Regions from separate parts of the Streptomyces sp. NBC_00670 genome, predicted to be linked through region 3. Evidence: riboswitches for the same ligand, from Rfam matches in the RefSeq annotation. Region 3 holds a riboswitch; each other region holds the start of a gene.
The links. Region 3 has a riboswitch for cobalamin ahead of OIE12_RS25585 (HoxN/HupN/NixA family nickel/cobalt transporter). Riboswitches for the same ligand answer to the same signal wherever they lie in the genome.
Positions count from the first base shown of each region.

Region 1: linked by a shared signal. The riboswitch ahead of OIE12_RS07485 (cobalamin biosynthesis protein) and the one ahead of OIE12_RS25585 (HoxN/HupN/NixA family nickel/cobalt transporter) in region 3 are both predicted to bind cobalamin.
Region 2: linked by a shared signal. The riboswitch ahead of OIE12_RS21935 (ribonucleoside-diphosphate reductase subunit alpha) and the one ahead of OIE12_RS25585 (HoxN/HupN/NixA family nickel/cobalt transporter) in region 3 are both predicted to bind cobalamin.

Region 1 covers NZ_CP109017.1:1,677,635-1,684,050, reverse strand. Annotated here, with positions in the region: gene cobN (cobaltochelatase subunit CobN) at 1-3,127, opposite strand, end outside; gene OIE12_RS07490 (cobyric acid synthase) at 3,124-4,656, opposite strand; gene OIE12_RS07485 (cobalamin biosynthesis protein) at 4,653-5,606, opposite strand; cobalamin riboswitch at 5,707-5,846, opposite strand; gene OIE12_RS07480 (hypothetical protein) at 6,206-6,416, opposite strand, start outside.
Region 2 covers NZ_CP109017.1:4,907,294-4,913,709, forward strand. Annotated here, with positions in the region: gene OIE12_RS21915 (bifunctional albaflavenone monooxygenase/terpene synthase) at 1-55, shown strand, start outside; gene OIE12_RS21920 (helix-turn-helix domain-containing protein) at 162-1,163, opposite strand; gene OIE12_RS21925 (hypothetical protein) at 1,258-1,506, shown strand; gene OIE12_RS21930 (ribonucleotide-diphosphate reductase subunit beta) at 1,419-2,447, opposite strand; gene OIE12_RS21935 (ribonucleoside-diphosphate reductase subunit alpha) at 2,447-4,816, opposite strand; cobalamin riboswitch at 4,941-5,063, opposite strand; gene mctP (monocarboxylate uptake permease MctP) at 5,262-6,416, opposite strand, start outside.
Region 3 covers NZ_CP109017.1:5,763,098-5,769,513, reverse strand. Annotated here, with positions in the region: gene OIE12_RS25605 (nucleotide pyrophosphohydrolase) at 1-205, shown strand, start outside; gene OIE12_RS25600 (DUF6099 family protein) at 379-855, shown strand; gene OIE12_RS25595 (cell division protein SepF) at 904-1,314, opposite strand; gene OIE12_RS25590 (ArsR/SmtB family transcription factor) at 1,415-1,768, opposite strand; cobalamin riboswitch at 1,947-2,158, shown strand; gene OIE12_RS25585 (HoxN/HupN/NixA family nickel/cobalt transporter) at 2,189-3,361, shown strand; gene modA (molybdate ABC transporter substrate-binding protein) at 3,547-4,359, shown strand; gene modB (molybdate ABC transporter permease subunit) at 4,416-5,240, shown strand; gene OIE12_RS25570 (ABC transporter ATP-binding protein) at 5,237-6,340, shown strand.

The DNA of each region.
Region 1 (6,416 bases), 4.1 Mb from region 3:
CCGCCACCGCGATCCGCCGGAACGCCGTCTCCATGTCCCCGCGCGCCGCCCGCCCGTCGAGCCCGCGGCCGTACGCGTAGCCGCCCCACACCGCGTACACCTCGGCGAGGTCGGCGTCGGAGCGCCAGTTGCGGGCGTCGATCAGCGGCAGCAGGCCCGCACCGTACGCGCCGGGCTTGGAGCCGAAGATGCGGGAGGTGGCCCGGCGGCGGTCGCCGTGCCCGGCGGTGTCCTCGTCGGCGTGCGCCTTGACGAAGTTGGACCCGGCCGGTTCGTCCAGCTCCGCCACGGCCCGTACCGCGTCGTCGATCAGGCCCACCACGTGCGGGAACGCGTCACGGAAGAAGCCGGAGATGCGGACCGTGACATCGATGCGCGGCCGGCCCAGTTCCTCCAGGCCGACCACCTCGAAGCCGGTCACGCGCCTCGACGCGTCGTCCCACACCGGGCGGCAGCCCAGTAGCGCGAGGATCTCGGCGATGTCGTCGCCCTGCGTGCGCATCGCGGAGGTGCCCCACACCGTCAGGCCGACCGACTTCGGGTACTCGCCGGTGTCGGTGAGGTACCGCTGCACCAGCGAGTCCGCCAGTGACTGCCCGACCTCCCAGCTCAGCCGGGACGGGATCGCCTTGGGGTCGACGGAGTAGAAGTTCCGGCCGGTCGGCAGGACGTTGACCAGTCCGCGCGTGGGCGAGCCGGAGGGGCCCGCCGGGACGTAACCGCCGTCCAGGGCGCGCAGGATGTGCCCGATCTCGTCCGTCGTACGGGCCAGCCGGGGCACGACCTCCTCGCTCGCGAACCGCAACACGGCGACCGCGTCCGGGAGTTCGGTGCCCAGCACCTCGCCTACCAGCGTCTGTCCGGCCTCCGCCGCCCAGCCGCGCGCCTCCATGCCCTCCGCGAGGCGGCGGCAGAGCTGCTCCAGCAGGTCGATCGCGTCGGACGCGGTACGGGACGGGCCGTCGACCAGGTCGGTGAGTTCCACCGGGACCTTCACCCCGGCGCCCGGCTCGGCCAGCAACTCCTTCTCCACCAGGCCGAAGTGGGCGGCGAGCGAGGCCCGCAGCCCCGGCAGCGCGTTCGCCCGCCCGCCCCACACCTGCGAGGCGCGCAGCACGGCGAGTACGAGGTTCACGCGGGGTTCGCCGACCGGGCCGCCGCCGAGGATGTGCAGACCGTCGCGGATCTGGACGTCCTTGATCTCGCAGAGATAGCCGTCGATGTGCATGACGAAGGAGTCGAACTCGTCGTCGTCCGGCTGGTCGTCCACATGCAGGTCGTGATGGAGCTCGGCGGCCTTGACCAGGGTCCAGATCTGCGCCCGTACGGCCGGGGCCTTCGTCGGGTCGAGGTCGCTCACCAGCGCGTACTCGTCGAGGAGTTGCTCCAGCTTGGCGAGGTCGCCGTAGGTGTCGGCCCGGGCCATCGGCGGCACCAGATGGTCGACCACCGTCGCGTGCCCGCGCCGTTTGGCCTGGGTGCCCTCGCCGGGGTCGTTGACGATGAACGGGTAGATCAGGGGCAGGTCGCCGAGGACCGCGTCCGGCGCGCAGCCCGCGCTCAGGCCGAGGCCCTTGCCCGGCAGCCACTCCATCGTGCCGTGCTTGCCCATGTGGACGATCGCGTCGGCGCCGAAGCTGTTCTCCAGCCAGCGGTAGGCGGCCAGGTAGTGGTGGGAGGGCGGCATGTCGGGGTCGTGGTAGATCGCGATGGGGTTCTCGCCGAAGCCGCGCGGCGGCTGAATCATCACGATCACGTTCCCGAACTGGAGGGACGCGAGCACGATGTCGTCACCGTCGACGTACAGCGAGCCCGGCGGCTCGCCCCATGCCTCCAGCATGCCGCCCCGCAGCTCGGGGTCGAGCGTGTCGAACCACTCCCGGTAGTCGGCGAGCGGCACGCGCGCGGGGGCGGCGGCGAGCTGGTCCTCGGTGAGCCACTCCACGTCGTGGCCGCCGGCCTCGATGAGCCGGTGGATCAACTCGTCGCCGCCGGACGGGTATCCGTGCACCCCGTACCCGGCGTCGCGCAGCGCGTCCAGCACCCGGACGGCCGAGGCGGGCGTGTCCAGGCCGACGGCGTTGCCGACCCGGGAGTGCTTGGTGGGGTAGGCGGTGAAGACGAGCGCGATCCTCTTCTCCGCGTTCGGCTTGTGCCCGAGCGCCGCGTGCCGCACGGCGATCCCGGCGACCCGCGCGGCCCGCTCGGGGTCGGCGACGTACACCGGCACGTCGTCCGGGCCCTGCTCCTTGAAGGAGAAGGGGACGGTGACGAGCCGGCCGTCGAACTCGGGGATGGCGACCTGCATCGCCGCGTCCATGGGGGACAGCGCGGCGTCGGACGCCTCCCACTGGGCGCGCGAGGAGGTCAGGCAGAGCCCTTGCAGCACGGGCACGTCGAGGTCGGCGAGCGCGCCGACGTCCCACGCCTCCTCCTCGCCGCCCGCCGACGCCTGGGAGGCGTGGGTGCCACCGGCGGCGAGGACGGTGGCGACGAGCGCGTCGGCCCCCGCCAGCAGCTCGTACAGCCCGGGGTCCGCACCGCGCAGCGAACCGCAGTACACCGGGAGCGCGTTGGCACCGCGCGCCTCGATCGCGTCGCACAGGGTGTCGACGAAGCCGGTGTTGCCGCTGAGTTCGTGGGCGCGGTAGAAGAGCACGCCGACGGTCGGGCGGCCCGGCGCGCACGCGCGTGCCCCGTGCACGCCGTACTCGGGCATCTTGCGCGGCTCGTCGAAGCCCTCGCCGGTCAGCAGCACGGTGTCCGACAGGAACCGGGCGAGCTGGGTGAGGTTGTCGGGGCCGCCCTCGACCAGATAGCGCAGCGCCTCGGCCACCACGCCCGCCGGCACCGACGACTCCGCCATCAGCTCGGCGTCCGGCACGGTCTCCCCGCCGAGCAGCACGGTCGGCACGCCGGACGCCTTCAGCGCGGCGAGCCCGTCCTCCCAGGCCCGCTTGCCGCCCAGCAGCCGTACGACGGCGAGGTCGGCGCCGTCGAGCAGCGCGGGCAGCTCCGCGGCGACGTCCACGCGGGTGGGGTTGCCGATCCGGTACCCGGCACCGGCGGCGGCCCGGGCCGCCAGCAGGTCCGTGTCGGCGGTCGACAACAACAACACTGTGCTCATGCGGGCGCTCCCGGTGGGATGAAGGGCAGTCCTTGCGGCGCGCCGGACTCGATGAGCCGCCACAGCGCGTCCGTGTCCGCGTGCTGTTCGATCAGGTCGCCTAGCCGGTCGAGCTGCTCCTCGCGGAGCGCGGCGAACGACGTGTCCGGGGCGGGGACGAAGCGGCGGCCTGCGGCGGCGGCCACCTCGCGCAGGAAGGCGCGCCGGAAACCGTCCGACTCCAGCGAGCCGTGCCAGTGCGTGCCCCAGACGGCGCCGACCCGGCAGCCGTCCAAGAACGCTTCTCCGCCGGTGACGTCGGCGACCCCGTGGTGGATCTCGTACCCCTCGACGGGCTCGCCGAGGGCCTCGCCGACGGGCCGGGCGAGGGTCTTCCCGGGGGCGAACCGGACCCGTACGGGCAGCACCCCGAGGCCGTCCACCCGCCCGGCGCGCGACTCGACCTCGTCCTCGATGCGTTCGCCGAGGATCTGGAAGCCGCCGCAGATCCCGAGCACCGGCCGCCCCTCGGCCGCCCTGCGCCGCAGCGCGTCCGCGAGCCCCCGCTCCCGCAGCCACTCCAGGGCGCGGACCGTCCCCCGGGTCCCCGGAACCACCACGAGATCGGCGTCGGCCAGCTCCTCCGGCCGGTCCACGAACCGCACGACGACGCCGGGTTCGGCGGCGAGCGCGTCGACGTCCGTGAAGTTGGACATCAGCGGGACCGCGCACACGGCGACCCGCAGCACGTCCTCGCCGACCGGCGGCGCGGTGTTCGACTCCCGTACGGTGCCGCGCAGCGACACCCTGAGTCCATCCTCTTCATCGATGCCGAGTCCGTGCCGGAACGGCAGGACGCCGTAGGTGGAGCGGCCGGTGAGGCCGTGCAGCATGTCGAGGCCGGGTTCGAGGAGCGAGACGTCGCCCCGGAACTTGTTGACGAGGAACCCGGCGACCAGCTCCTGGTCCTCGGGAGAGAGCAGGGCGACGGTGCCGAAGAAGGAGGCGAAGACGCCGCCCCGGTCGATGTCGCCGACGACGACCACGGGGAGCTTCGCGTTGCGCGCGATCCCCATGTTGACGATGTCGGTACGGCGCAGATTGATCTCGGCGGGGCTGCCCGCGCCCTCGCAGATCACCGCGTCGTACGTGGCGCGCAGCTCGGCCAGGGAGTCGAGCACGGTGCCGAGCAACCGCTGCTGCCGGCCGCCGTGGTAGCCGCGGGCGCTCATCTCGCCGACCGGCCGGCCGAGCAGCACGACCTGGCTGCTGCGCTCGCCGCCCGGCTTCAGCAGGACGGGGTTCATCAGCGCGGTCGGCTCGATCCGGCACGCCTGGGCCTGCATGGCCTGCGCGCGCCCGATCTCGGCGCCCTCGCGGGTGACGAACGAGTTGAGGGACATGTTCTGCGCCTTGAACGGCGCGACCTTGACGCCCTGCCGCGCCAGCCACCGGCAGATACCGGCGGTGACGACGCTCTTCCCGGCGTCGGAGGTGGTTCCGGCGACGAGCAGCCCGCCGCCCGGCCGACGGTCGGTGCCGCCGCTCATGACATACGTCCCTTCGTCCGACGGCGCCCGAACACGAGCCGCACGCCCGCGCACACGCCCAGCGCGAGCCAGCTCACGCGTCGGGAGAGCCGCGCCGCGCGCTCGATGTCGTCCGTCCGCACGGCGCGCCCGGTGCCGTTGAGGACCGGACGGTGCTCCACACGCCCCGCGTAGGACAAGGTGCCGCCGAGCCGCACCCCGAGCGCCCCCGCGAAGGACGCCTCCACGGGACCGGCGTTGGGGCTCGGATGCCGGGACGCGTCCGCCCGCCAGGCCCGTACCGCACCCCGGGGGTCCGGTCCGGCGACGGCCGCGAGGACGGCGGTGAGCCGCGCCCCCGGCGCACCGGCGAGGTCGTCCAGGCGTGCGGAGGCCCAGCCGTAGCGCAGATGACGGGGGGAGCGGTGACCCACCATGGCGTCCAGCGTGTTGACGGCCCGGAAGCCGAGCAGCCCCGGCACACCGGCGACGGCGCCCCACACCAGGGCGCCGACGACGGCGTCGGAGGTGTTCTCGGCGACGGACTCGACGACCGCCCGCGCGATCCCGTCGGCGTCCAGCGCCTGCGGGTCGCGTCCGCACAGATGCGGCAGCCGCGCCCGGGCGGCGTCCACGTCACCGGCCTCCAGCGCCCGCCCGACGGCCCGCGCCTCGCGGACGAGCGAGGTGCCGCCGACGACGGCCCAGGTGGCGGTCGCGGTCAGGGCGATCGAGGCGGCGGGGGAGCGGCGTACGGCGCGCGCGGCGACGGCTCCGAGCGCCGTGGCGCCACCGGCGCACACGACGGTGTGCAGCGCGCCCCAGCCACGGTGGTCGCGCCAGAGCCCGCGCTCCACGGCGGCCGCGGCACGGCCGAACACGGCGACCGGATGCCCGCGGCGCGGATCGCCGAGGAGCAGGTCGCCGAGGAGGCCGGCGGTGGCGCCGTACGCGAAGCGTTCGGCACCCACGGGGTCAGCCGGCCGTGGGATCGGTCAAGGTGTCGCTGGTGAACCTCGGTCGGCAGCCGCGCATGGCGATATGTCCTCACTCAGGGTGTCCACGCCCTGGTTCGACGAGACCGGCGGTGAGAGTTCCTGGCTCCCGGGATTCCTACCCCGGTGACAGTGGCGGGACCGCGCCGGATTTCCACCGGCTTCCTCTCCTGCCGCCGCATTGGCCCCGGCAGTCCACCACGCGCCCGCACAACAGGTCAACCTGCCCCTGACCTGCTGTGCGAAGTCCCACACCCCCCACCACGAACCCGCCGCGGAACGGTGGCCCGTAAGGGGCGCGGGGCGCGACGAACGCAAGAGCCGCGCCCCATGAGGGGCGCGGGCAACTGCGCGACAAGCCACAACGAGCCCGCACCCGCCCAAGAACCCCACCCACCCGAGCTCTCAGGCGCCCTCTCCCACCCACCCCAACTCCCCACCCCCCCCCGGGGGTCCAAGGGGCAGCGCCCCTTGAGGGACGGGAAGGGTAGGGGCGGCGGGGGCGAAAAAAACCCACCCCCGCCCACCACCACGGCTACAACACGACCACGGCTACAACACGACCACGGCTCCGGCTACGCCACGATCAGATGAATCCCGTACGCCACAGCCGCCGCACACGCGGCAAAGCACACGTACGCTCCCGTCGCGGCAAGCACGGCCCCCCCACCCCGCGCCGACTCCCTCTTCGTCAGCCCCACGATCCCGAGCGTGAACAACCCCACCAGCCCCACCGTCACCACGAGCGAGACCCCGAACACGGAACCCAGCGCAACCCAGTCGATC
Region 2 (6,416 bases), 860 kb from region 3:
GGTGGGCATCACCCTGCGCCCGCACCGGCTGCTGCTGCGGCCCGTACGGAGGTGAGCCGGGGGCGCGTACGGCGGTGAGGCGCCCGGCGGGGGCGTGCGGGACGGGTGAACACCCGACGCGCACGCCCCCGCCGGCTGCGGCCGCCGTCCCCGGGCCCCGCTCAGGCCGCCGTCCCCGGGTCCTCGGCCCCGGCCACCGGTCCCGGTCCCGGCCCCCGGAACGTGCGCCGGTACGCCTGCGGGGTCGTCCCCAGCGCGCGCACGAACTGGTGCCGCAGCGCGGCCGCGTTGCCGAACCCGGTGCGGCCCGCGATCGCGTCCGTGGTCTCGTCCGTGCCCTCCAGCAGCCGCTGCGCCAGCAGCACCCGCTGGCGCAGGATCCAGCGGTACGGCGTCGTGCCCGTCTCCTGCTGGAAGCGGCGGGCGAAGGTACGCGGCGACATGTGGGCGCGGGCGGCGAGCTGCTCGACGGTGACCTCCTCGTCCAGGTGCCGCTCCATCCACACCAGCACCTCGCCCACGGTGTCGCACGGAGTGCGGGGCAGCGGGCGCTCGATGAACTGGGCCTGCCCGCCGTCCCGGTGCGGCGGCACCACCATCCGCCGGGCGATCCGGTTCGCCACCTCCGGCCCCTGCTCCTTGCGCACCAGGTGCAGACAGGCGTCGATCCCGGCGGCCGTACCGGCGGAGGTGATCACCGGGTCCTCGTCCACGTACAGCACGTCCGGCTCGACCCGCGCCCGCGGGTAACGCCGGGCCAGCGTGTCCGCGTGCCGCCAGTGCGCCGAGCAGCGCCGCCCGTCGAGCAGCCCGGCCGCGCCCAGTACGAAGACGCCGGAGCACACGCTGAGCACCCGGGCGCCCCGGCCGGCGGCGTCGCGCAGCGCACGGAGCAGCTCGGGCGGATAGGCGCGGCTCTCGAAGCCGTTCCCGGCGGGTACGGCGATCAGGTCGGCCTCGGCCAACCGCTCCAGGCCGTACGGCGTCGAGAACGTCAGCCCCGGCACATGGGTGCCCAGCCGCGGGCCCTCGGCGGAGACCACCGCGAAGTCGTACACGGGCAGCCCCTCGTCGCTCCGGTCGATGCCGAAGACCTCGCAGACGACGGCCAGCTCGAAGGGGTGGACGCCGTCCAGCATGACGGCGGCGACGTTGCGCAGCATGCGGACAAGTGTGCCTCGGCGATGGCAGGAAATCGAGGGTGTACGGCAGTCCTGCCACTGACGCGGAGGAGGCGGCGGCGCGAAGGTGGAGCACATGGACACGACGCACGCACAAGCACTCATCGGAATGGTGGCCGTCCTCGGCCTCCTGGCCCTCATCACCCTGCCCGCCCTGATCGGCGTCGTCCACGACTGGCGTGTGGACCGGCAGCTCAGGGCGGCGCGGGGACGGCAGGAGGCCGAGCGGGAGAGCGGTCAGAAGTCCTCGTCGAAGCCGACCGAGCCCTCCACCGCGACCTGGTACGCCGACGCCCGCCGCTCGAAGAAGTTGGTCAACTCCTGAACGCCCTGGAGCTCCATGAAGGAGAACGGGTTCTCCGCGCCGTACACCGGAGCGAAGCCGAGCCGGCTCAGCCGCTGATCGGCGACGCACTCCAGGTACTGCCGCATGGAGTCGGTGTTCATCCCCGGGAGGCCGTCACCGCACAGGTCGCGCGCGAACTGCAGCTCGGCCTCGACGGCCTCCGTAAGCATGTCGGTCACCTGCCGGCCCAATTCCTCGTCGAAGAGGTCCGGCTCCTCCTTGCGGACGGTGTCGACGACGTCGAACGCGAACGACATGTGCATCGTCTCGTCCCGGAACACCCAGTTGGTGCCGGTGGCCAGGCCGTGCAGCAGGCCCCGGCCGCGGAACCAGTAGACGTAGGCGAACGCGCCGTAGAAGAACAGCCCCTCGATGCACGCGGCGAAGCAGATCAGGTTGAGGAGGAAGCGTCGGCGGTCGGCCTTGGTCTCCAGGCGGTCGATCGACTCGACCGAGTCCATCCACCGGAAGCAGAACTCGGCCTTCTCCCGGATGGACGGGATGTTCTCCACGGCCGCGAAGGCGGCGGCCCGGTCGTCCGGGTCGGGCAGATAGGTGTCAAGGAGCGTCAGATAGAACTGGACGTGCACGGCCTCCTCGAAGAGCTGGCGGGACAGGTACAGCCGCGCCTCCGGGGAGTTGATGTGCTTGTACAGCGTCAGCACCAGGTTGTTCGCGACGATCGAGTCGCCGGTGGCGAAGAAGGCCACCAGGCGGCCGATCAGATGCTGCTCCTCGGGGCTGAGCCTCGCCAGGTCGGCGACGTCCGAGTGGAGGTCGACCTCCTCGACGTGCCAGGTGTTCTTGATGGCGTCCCGGTAGCGCTCGTAGAAGTCGGGATAGCGCATGGGGCGCAGGGTGAGCTCGAAGCCCGGGTCGAGCAGGTTCTTGGTGGGGTTCGCGGGGGTCTCGGTGGACATCACTGGCAGGCCTCGCAGGACTCGGGGTTTTCCAGGGAGCAGGCGACCGCTTCGGGGTCCGGAGCGGCCGGTGCGGCGGGGGCGGTGGCCGCGGTGGCCCGTGCCGCGCGGGCGATACGGGTGGCCGGGCGGGAGCGCAGGTAGTACGTCGTCTTCAGCCCGGACCTCCAGGCGTAGGCGTACATGGAGGAGAGCTTCCCGATGGTCGGCGTCTCCAGGAACAGGTTCAGCGACTGGGCCTGGTCGAGGTACGGGGTGCGGGCGGCGGCCATGTCGATCAGGCCGCGCTGCGGGATCTCCCAGGCGGTGCGGTACAGCGCGCGCACGTCCTCGGGGATCCAGGAGAAGCCCTGCACCGAGCCGTTCGCCTCGCGCAGCGCCTCCCGGGTGCGCGCGTCCCACACGCCGAGTCGCTTGAGGTCGTCCACCAGGTACGAGTTGACCTGGAGGAACTCGCCCGACAGCGTCTCGCGTTTGAACAGGTTGGACACCTGCGGCTCGACGCACTCGTAGACACCGGCGAGCGAGGCGATGGTCGCGGTCGGCGCGATGGCAAGCAGCAGCGAGTTGCGCAGCCCGGTCGTCGCCATGCGTTCCCGCAGCGCGGCCCAGCGCTCCGGCCAGGTGTGCTCGACGCCGTAGTGGTCGGGGTGCAGTACGCCCCGGGCCGTACGGGTCTTCTTCCAGGCCGGCGCGGGGCCGTGGCGCTCGGCGAGGTCGGCGGAGGTCTCGTACGCGGCGAGCATGATCCGCTCGGCGATGCGGGTGGACAGGGCCTTCGCCCCGGGGGAGTCGAAGGGCAGGCGCAGCCGGAAGAACACGTCCTGGAGCCCCATGGCACCGAGCCCCACCGGGCGCCAGCGGGCGTTGGAGCGGCCCGCCTGCTCGGTCGGGTAGAAGTTGATGTCGACGACCCGGTCGAGGAAGGTCACGGCGGTGCGGACGGTGGCGTCCAGCCGCTCCCAGTCGAGGTCCCCGTCCCGGACGAACGCGCCGAGGTTGACCGAGCCCAGATTGCAGACCGCCGTCTCCCCGTCGTCCGTGACCTCCAGGATCTCCGTGCAGAGGTTCGAGGAGTGGACGACGTGGCCGGGCTCGGCGGTCTGGTTCGCGGTCCGGTTGGCGGTGTCCTTGAAGGTCATCCAGCCGTTGCCGGTGCTCGCGAGCGTACGCATCATGCGGCCGTACAGCTCACGGGCGGGCAGTGTCCTCCGGGCGAGCCCCGCCTCCTCCGCCCTGCGGTAGGCGACGTCGAACTCGGCGCCCCACAGGTCGGTCAGCTCCGGCACGTCGGCGGGGGAGAACAGCGACCAGGTGCCGTCGGCGTCCACCCGGCGCATGAACTCGTCCGGGATCCAGTGCGCGAGGTTCAGGTTGTGCGTGCGGCGGGCGTCCTCGCCGGTGTTGTCCCGCAGCTCCAGGAACTCCTCGACGTCCGCGTGCCAGGTCTCCAGGTAGACCGCCGCCGCGCCCTTGCGCCGGCCGCCCTGGTTCACGGCGGCCACCGAGGCGTCCAGCGTCTTCAGGAACGGGACGATGCCGTTGGAGTGCCCGTTGGTGCCGCGGATCAGCGAACCCCGGGCGCGGACGCGGGAGTAGGCGATGCCGATGCCGCCGGCGTGCTTGGAGAGCCGGGCGACCTGGTGGAGGCGGTCGTAGAGGGAGTCCAGCTCGTCCTTGGGGGAGTCCAGGAGGTAGCAGGACGACATCTGGGCGTGCCGGGTGCCGGAGTTGAAGAGGGTGGGGGAGGAGGGGAGGTAGTCCAGGCGGCTCATCAGGCCGTACAGGGCGGCGACCTCGTCCACGGACCGCGTGCTGTCGTCCTCGGCGAGTCCGCAGGCGACCCGCAGCAGGAAGTGCTGCGGCGTCTCGACGGCCTTGCGGGTGAGCGGGTGGCGCAGCAGATAGCGGCTGTGCAGGGTGCGCAGGCCGAAGTAGCCGAAGCGGTCGTCGGCGTCCGGGTCGATCAGCGCGTCCAGGCGGTCCGCGTGCAGCCGTACGAACGCGGCGGTGCGGTCGGCGATCAGGCCCTCGCGGTGGCCGGTGGCGACGGAGTCGGTGAAGGAGACGACGCCCTGCGAGGCGGCCTCGGCGCGGATGCCGAGGGTCAGCAGCCTGGCGGCCAGCCGGGAGTGGGCCGGGTCCTCGGAGATCAGCCCGGCGGCCGCCTCCGTGGCCAGCTCGCGCAGCTCGGCCTCGTCGGCGTGGGCGGACCGGCCGCGCAGGGCCGCGGCGGCGACCCGGCCGGGGTCGGCGCCCTGGAGGTCGACGGTCAGCGCGGTGAGGGTGCGCAGCAGGGCGGCGCCGGGGCCGTCGGGTTCCCCGACCGCCGGGGGCGCCGGGGCGGGAACCGCCGGGGCGATGGTCATGGGTGCTCTCCCTCGTTCGGCACGGGCCATGACGAGGACAGGGAGCAACACGGTGGCGCGCGGGTGCGCCGGGTCGCGTCCCCGGCCCATTCCACGAGGCCCGGACGTCGGGCACCCGGCCGGACGGCCGGGCGCACTGCCGGCAGGTCCTCGGACTCACCTCGACGCGCGTACGCGTGGATACACCGTTGCGGGACAGCTCCGGATTCACACCGGATTCCCCTGCGGCGGCAGCGTGCTGAGCATACATGTTGTGGCGGACGGCCGGTTGAGGGACCAGATGTTGTGTCGGACGCGGGCAGGGAGTCTCGGGAGGGCGGCCCGGCACGAATCCCGGGGAGGCGGCCCACGCGCGAACCCCGGGGAGGCGGCGCACGCACCAAGGCCGCGACCGCCCCCGAGGGGCAGCCGCGGCCTTCCGCGCACGTGGCGCGTATCGCGACGACTAGTGCGACGTCCCCGCCGTCGCCGGCGGGAGCTCCGGCTCGACGCCGGCGTCGCCGACGTCCACCGTGTAGTCGTCCGCCGTCGTCTCGTCGACGCCCTCCGGCGCCTTCGCCGCCCGCAGGACGAACGTCAGCACCACCGTCACCACCACGTTCAGCACGAACGCGGTCAGACCGATGTAGCCGATCTCCCCGATGCCGGGGATCTCGTCCGAGGACCCGCCGAAGTGCTTCTGCGTCGGCGAGGCCACGCCGTACGCGGCCACCGTGCCGTACACCATGCCGACCGCCCAGCCGGCCAGCAGCGCCCAGCGGTGGAACCAGCGGGTGAACAGGCCGCCCACCAGCGCGGGGAACGTCTGCAGGATCCAGATGCCGCCGAGCAGCTGGAAGTTGATCGCCACCGTCTTGTCCATCGTCAGGACGAAGACCAGCGCGCCCACCTTGACCAGCAGCGAGACGAACTTGGAGACCTGGGCCTCCTGCTTCGGCGTCGCGTCCGGCTTGATGAAGTCCTTGTAGATGTTGCGGGTGAAGAGGTTCGCCGCCGCGATCGACATGATCGCCGCCGGCACCAGCGCGCCGATCCCGATGGCCGCGAAGGCCACACCCGCGAACCAGTCGGGGAACATGTTCTCGAACAGCTGCGGGATGGCCAGCTGGCCGTTCTTCACGGAGATCCCGTCCGCGATCGCCATGAAGCCCAGCAGCGCCAGCAGACCCAGCATCAGCGAGTACAGCGGCAGGATCGTGGTGTTGCGCCGGATCACCTCACGGCTGCGCGAGGAGAGCGTCGCCGTGATCGAGTGCGGGTACATGAACAGTGCCAGCGCCGAGCCGAGCGCGAGCGTGGCGTACGTCCACTGTCCGCCTGCGGCCGGGATCACGCCGCCCGCGCCCGCCTTCGCGAACTTCTCGCCCGCCGAGGCGAAGATGTCGTCGAAGCCGCCGAGCTTGATCGGGATGTAGATGATCGCGACCGCGATGACGATGTAGATGAGCGCGTCCTTGACGAACGCGATCAGCGCGGGGGCCCGCAGTCCGGAGGAGTACGTGTACGCGGCCAGGACGCCGAAGGCGATCAGCAGCGGCAGGTCCTTCACGAACCAGTTGGTGTTCTCGCCCCCGCCCACGCCCATCACGTCGAGCACCGC
Region 3 (6,416 bases):
GGTGATGACGGACCCCGAGACCGCGTTCCGGGTCCGGGACGAGGTCGCTGACGTGCTGGCGTATCTGCTCCAGCTCTGCGAGCGGCTGGACGTCGACCTGCTGACGGCGCTGGACGAGAAGATCGACCGCAACGAGATCCGCTTCCCCGCACCCGCCCCGGTGCCCGAACCGGGGACTGCCCCGGAGCCCGCCCCCGAGGCGTGAACCCCACCCTCCTTCGTCACTCCATGTAGTGATGATGTTGTCCACCATCGGCCCTCTGTCCACAGATTTCGGACGACCTCTGGCTTTTCGACTGGATGACCTTCACTCTGGGTAATGAACAAGGGAGTCGGGTGGGCGCGTGGCGAGCGCGCCGGAGGGAACGGGGGCAGCGCATGGACGCGGTGCGGCTCATCGTGGAGAGCAGGCGTGCCCTGACGGACAGCGAGGACGCCTTACGGATCACGGCGGAGGCGTGGCAGGCCTACGCCCTGGCGCAGGCGATCGGCAGCCGGCTCGCGGTGTCCGGCCCCCCGCAGCTCCGCGGCGAGGCGCTGGGGCTGACGGAACTGGCGGGCAGAGGGTGCGGGGTCCTGGACGCCCCGCCACCCCTCGTCGCCGATCTGCGCGCCGCGCACCTCACCGAACTGGGCGACGCGCGCAAGGCATTGCTGGAACTGGGCTCGCTGCTCGTGGAGGTGGCCATGTCACTGGTCGCCCTCGCGAGCACGGCGGGAGAGGAAGGGGCGTACTGGCAGTGCATGGAAGCGATCGACGCGGCGGACGAGTCCCGGGACCGTGTCCAGGAGATGCTCCGCCGTCTGGCACTGACGGAGGAGGAGCCCACCCGCTGGGACGCGGCACTGGGCTGACCCGGGCGCGGAGCCGTTCGGAACCACGGCGCCCCGCGCCCCGCGCCCCTACTGGGGCGGGGTGACCTCCGTGTCCGGTGGGGTGAGGAGGAAGACGTTCTTGTCGACCCGGTGCATGCCGCTGGCCAGGCCGAAGACGACTCCCGTGCTGAAGTCGAGGACGCGCTTGGCGACCTCCGTCTCCGCGTTGGTGAGATCGAGGAGGACCGGGACGCCGGCCATCAGCGTCTCGGCGACGTCGCGGGCGTCGGCGAAGACGTTGACCCGCAGGACGACGAACCGGCGCCTGGCCTCCGTCTCGGCCTCGGCGTAGGCCCGGTGGTCGTAGGAACGGTGGTCCACCGCCGACGGCCAGGCGTCCCGGCCACGCAGCGGCACGACCTGGGCGAGCCCTTCCCACTGTTCGTCGGTGACATCGTGGCTGTTCACCGGCCCTCCCCGTCGGCTCGCACTGGTCATCTGCACGGGCCAATTCTTACGCATCGTCACCCGATCGGCCGAACGCGACACGGTCCGCGACGCCCCCGGCATCGCGGCCGGTCTGCCGATCCGATGCGGTTCAGGTGGTTCTGACCAGTTTCAGAAGGTCCAGCATCACCGGGTCGATCACCCGGTACCGCACGATCCGCCCCTGCCGCTCCCCCGCCACCACCTCCGCCGTCCGCAGCAGCCGCAGCGCCTGCGAGACCGCCGGGTCGTTCATGCCCGTGGCGATGGCGAGGTCGGAGACGGCGAGCGGTCCCGTCCGGTCGAGGGCCAGCAGGAGGGAGAGCCGGCCGGGGTCGGCGAGCAGGGAGAAGCGGTCGGCCCAGGCGCGTACGGCCTCCGGCTCACCGATGGCGGCGATGGCCTCGCACACCCGGTGGCCGTCGATGGTGCGCCGGTCGGCACGGTCGGCGGGGACGAGATGCATGCGGGCATTGTTCCAGGCGGACGGCGGACGGTGGCCGGTTCCGGGGCTTTCGGATCGTCCTCGCGTGCTCCGCGGCGTCCGCGTGATCTGTGCCACCTGCCACACCTGCTCTGCGTGATCTGTCCCACCTGCAACACCTGCGCAGATATGCAGTCTTGCAGGTGTCGGCGGGCGCCCCCTATGGTGGCCGGGCCGTGGTGCTCGGGAAGACCGGTGCAGGCCCCTTTCGGGGGGTCGAGTCCGGAGCGGCCCTCGCCACTGTGATCGGGGAGTTCCCGTCCCGTGCCGCCCTCGGGTGGCGCCACTGGTCGTGCGCACGCACGGCCGGGAAGGTTGGGGCGGGCGCGTCGACCCGTCAGCCAGGAGACCGGCCACGGCATCTCACGAAGTGATCCACGAGGTGCTGGAGCGTGATGCGAAATGGCCCTGCCCGCGCGCCCTTCCGGGCGATCGTCCGCGACCCCCGCGGCCCCCACAGACCCCGCGACCCCCGCGGCCGACGCGGCCGCCGTCCCCACCGTCTCCTTCCGCTGGCGGCGTGAGGACACCGTCCGTACCGCCGGACTGCTGGCGGTGATCCTGGCCCTGCACGTGGTGGCGTTCGGGGTGCTGTTCCTGCTGGTGGTGCCCGAGCACTACGAGGTCGGCTCCAAGGCCTTCGGCATCGGGCTCGGCATCACCGCCTACACGCTCGGCATGCGGCACGCCTTCGACGCCGACCACATCGCGGCCATCGACAACACCACCCGCAAGCTCATGGCCGACGGCAAGCGTCCGGTGTCGGTCGGGTTCTGGTTCGCGCTCGGGCACTCCGGCGTGGTGGTCGCCATGGCCGCGCTGGTGGCGGGCGGCGCCGCGCTCGCCGGCACGCTGCTGGACGACGGCTCGCGCACGCACCAGGTGCTGGGCGTGGTCGGCACCACCGTCTCCGGCGGCTTCCTGTATCTGATCGCCGCCCTGAACCTGGTGGCGCTGCTCGGCATCCTGCGGGTGTTCCGGGCGATGCGGGCCGGCACGTACGACGAGGAGGCGCTGGAGGCGCATCTGGACTCGCGGGGGTTCATGAACCGGATCCTGGGCCGGCTCACCCGCTCCATCAGCCGTCCGGGGCAGATGTTCCCACTCGGCTTCCTCTTCGGGCTCGGCTTCGACACCGCGACCGAGGTGACGCTGATGGTGATGGCGGGCAGTGGTGCGGCCGCGGGGCTGCCGTGGTACGCGATCCTGTGCCTGCCGTTGCTGTTCGCCGCCGGGATGAGCCTGTTCGACACGCTGGACGGGACGTTCATGAACTTCGCCTACCAGTGGGCGTTCTCCAACCCGGTGCGCAAGGTGTTCTACAACCTGACGATCACGGGGTTGTCGATCGCCGTCGCGTTCGTGATCGGGACGATCGAGCTCGTTGGCGTGCTGCACGAGAAGCTGGATCTGACGGACTCCGTGACGGGGTGGATCGCGGGGCTGGATCTCGACAACGTCGGGTACGTGATTGCCGGGCTGTTCGTGGTGGTGTGGGCGTTGGCCATCGGGTACTGGCGGCTGGCTCGGGTCGAGCAGCGGTGGGGGCGGCCGCGGGCGGCCGACGGCGGGTGAGGGGGCACGGGGCTCCGCCCCGTTTCGCGCAGTTCCCCGCGCCCCTGATGTAACGCACGTGCCAGGTTGATTCGCTAGACACCGTTGCTTCTGCTGGCGATCTGGTGCCCTCTGCCTCGTATCTGCGAGAATATGATCAGGGTGGCCATGAGGTGTGACGCCCAGGCAGAGGGAGACCTTCAGTGATGACCCGTATGTCCCGCCGTGCTCGTCGGCGGGTGTTCGCCGGGGTCGGTGTCGCCGCCGTGCTGGTGGCGGCCGGTGCCTGTTCGTCCGATTCCGATTCCGGTTCCGGTTCCGGTTCCGATGACTCGGCGAAGGTCTCCGGGACGGTGACCGTGTTCGCGGCGGCCTCCCTCCAGGAGAGCTTCACCGCGCTGGGGAAGACGTTCGAGAAGCGGTACCCGGGCACGAAGGTCACCTTCAACTTCGGCGGCAGTGACAGCCTCGCCGCCGGGATCACCGGCGGCGCCCCCGCCGACGTGTTCGCCTCCGCCAGCCCGAAGACGATGAAGACAGTGACGGACGCCAAGGACGCGGCCGGTACGCCGTCGACCTTCGTGCGCAACCGTCTGGAGATCGCCGCCCTGCCCGGCAACCCCGACAAGATCTCCTCCCTGAAGGACCTGACGAAGTCGGGGCTCAAGGTCGTCCTGTGCGCCAAGACCGTGCCGTGCGGCGCGGCCGCGCAGACCGCGCTGGAGGCGAGCGGCCTGAAGCTCACCCCCGTCTCGTACGAGCAGGACGTCAAGAGCGCGCTGACGAAGGTGGAGCTGAAGGAGGCCGACGCGGCCGTCGTCTACCGCACCGATGTGAAGGCGGCGGGTGACAAGGTGGAGGGCGTGGAGTTCCCCGAGTCGGCCAAGGCCGTCAACGACTATCCGATCGTCCAGCTGAAGAACGCGGAGAACGCGGCCGGGGCGAAGGCGTTCATCGCCCTGGTGAAGTCGGCGGAGGGCCAGAAGGTGATGAGCGCGTCCGGGTTCCTCTCACCGTGACGGGCGGGCTTCGACGTGCGCGGCCGGTCCGGGGCGGCCGTCGCACGGGCGCCCCGCTGCCGGGCGGCCGACGCACCCGCGTCCCGCTGCCGGGCGGCCGTCGCACCGGCGCCCCGCTGCCGCTGCTGCTCCCTGCCCTGGTGGGCCTCCTTTTTCTCCTGCTGCCGCTGCTCGCGCTGCTGCTCCGGGCCCCGTGGCGCGATCTCCCGGACCAGCTCACCAGCGCGCAGGTCTGGCAGGCGCTGCGGCTCTCGCTGCTGAGCGCGACGGCCGCGACCGCCGTCAGTCTCGTCCTCGGCGTGCCGCTGGCCTGGCTGCTGGCCCGTACCGAGTTCCCCGGGCGCGGCCTGCTGCGGGCGCTGGTGACGCTGCCGCTGGTACTGCCGCCTGTGGTGGGCGGTGTGGCACTGCTGCTGGCACTCGGCCGCAACGGGGTGGTCGGGCAGTGGCTGGACGAGTGGTTCGGGGTCACGCTGCCGTTCACGACGACGGGCGTGGTGCTGGCGGAGGCGTTCGTGGCGATGCCGTTCCTGGTGATCAGCGTGGAGGGCACGCTGCGGGCGGCCGACCCGCGCTACGAGGAGGCGGCCGCCACGCTGGGGGCGTCCCGGTTCACCGCCTTCCGCCGGGTCACGCTGCCGCTGATCGCGCCCGGCGTGCTGGCGGGCGCGGTGCTGGCGTGGGCGCGGGCGCTGGGCGAGTTCGGGGCGACGATCACCTTCGCCGGCAACTTCCCCGGCCGTACGCAGACGATGCCGCTCGCGGTGTACCTGGCGCTCCAGAACGACCCGGCGGCGGCGATCGCGCTCAGCCTGGTGCTGCTCGCGGTGTCGATCGCGGTGCTGGCCGGGCTGCGCGACCGCTGGCTGACGGCGTCATGAGGACGGTGGGCGAACCGGTGGAGGCGGCACGGACCGACGAGGGTCTCGACGCGCGGCTGCTCGTCTCCCGCGGCTCCTTCCGTCTCGACGTCACGCTGACCGCCGCGCCCGGCGAGGTGGTCGCGCTGCTCGGCCCGAACGGCGCGGGCAAGACGACGGCACTGCGGGCGCTGGCGGGCCTGGTCCCCCTGTCCGACGACGGTGACGGTGGCAGCGGTGGCCGGCTGCGGCTGGACGGGGTGCCGCTGGACCGTACGCCGCCCGAGGCCCGCCCCGTCGGCGTCGTCTTCCAGGACTATCTCCTCTTCCCGCATCTGACCGCGCTGGACAACGTGGCGTTCGGGCCGCGCTGCCGGGGCGCGTCCAAGGCGGAGGCGCGGGCGCAGGCCGCCGAGTGGCTGGCGCGGCTGGGGCTGGCCGAGCACGCGGGCGCCAAGCCGCGCCGGCTCTCCGGCGGCCAGGCACAGCGGGTCGCGCTCGCCCGGGCGCTGGCGACCCGGCCCCGGCTGCTCCTCCTCGACGAGCCGCTGGCCGCGCTGGACGCCCGGACCCGGCTGGAGGTACGGGCCGAACTGCGGCGCCGGCTGGCCGAGTTCGAGGCGGTCGCGGTGCTCGTGACGCACGATCCGCTGGACGCGATGGTGCTCGCCGACCGGCTGGTGGTGGTGGAGGGCGGCCATGTGGTCCAGGAGGGCCTGCCGGCGGACATCGCCCGGCATCCCCGTACGGACTACATCGCGCGGCTGGTCGGACTGAACCTGTACCGGGGCGAGGCCGAGGGCCACACCGTACGGCTGCTCGACGGGGGGCCGTCGATCACGACGACGGAGGAGCTGTCCGGCCCGGCGTTCGTGGCGTTCCCGCCGAGCGCGGTCACGCTGCACAGCGAACGCCCGGTGGGGGCGAGTGCGCGGAACCTGTGGCGGTGCGAGGTGGCGGGCCTGGAGACCCACGCCGACCAGATCCGCGCGGACCTGACCGGCGACCTCCCCGTCCTGGCCGACCTCACGACGGTCTCCGCGGCCCAACTGGACCTGCGGCCCGGCGCGACGGTCTGGGCGACGGTGAAGGCGACGCAGACGCACGCGTATCCGGCGTGACGGGGGCGCGGAAGAGCTCGGGGGCGCGGTAGAGCTCGGGGGCGCGATAGAGCTCGGGGGCGCGATAGAGCTCGGG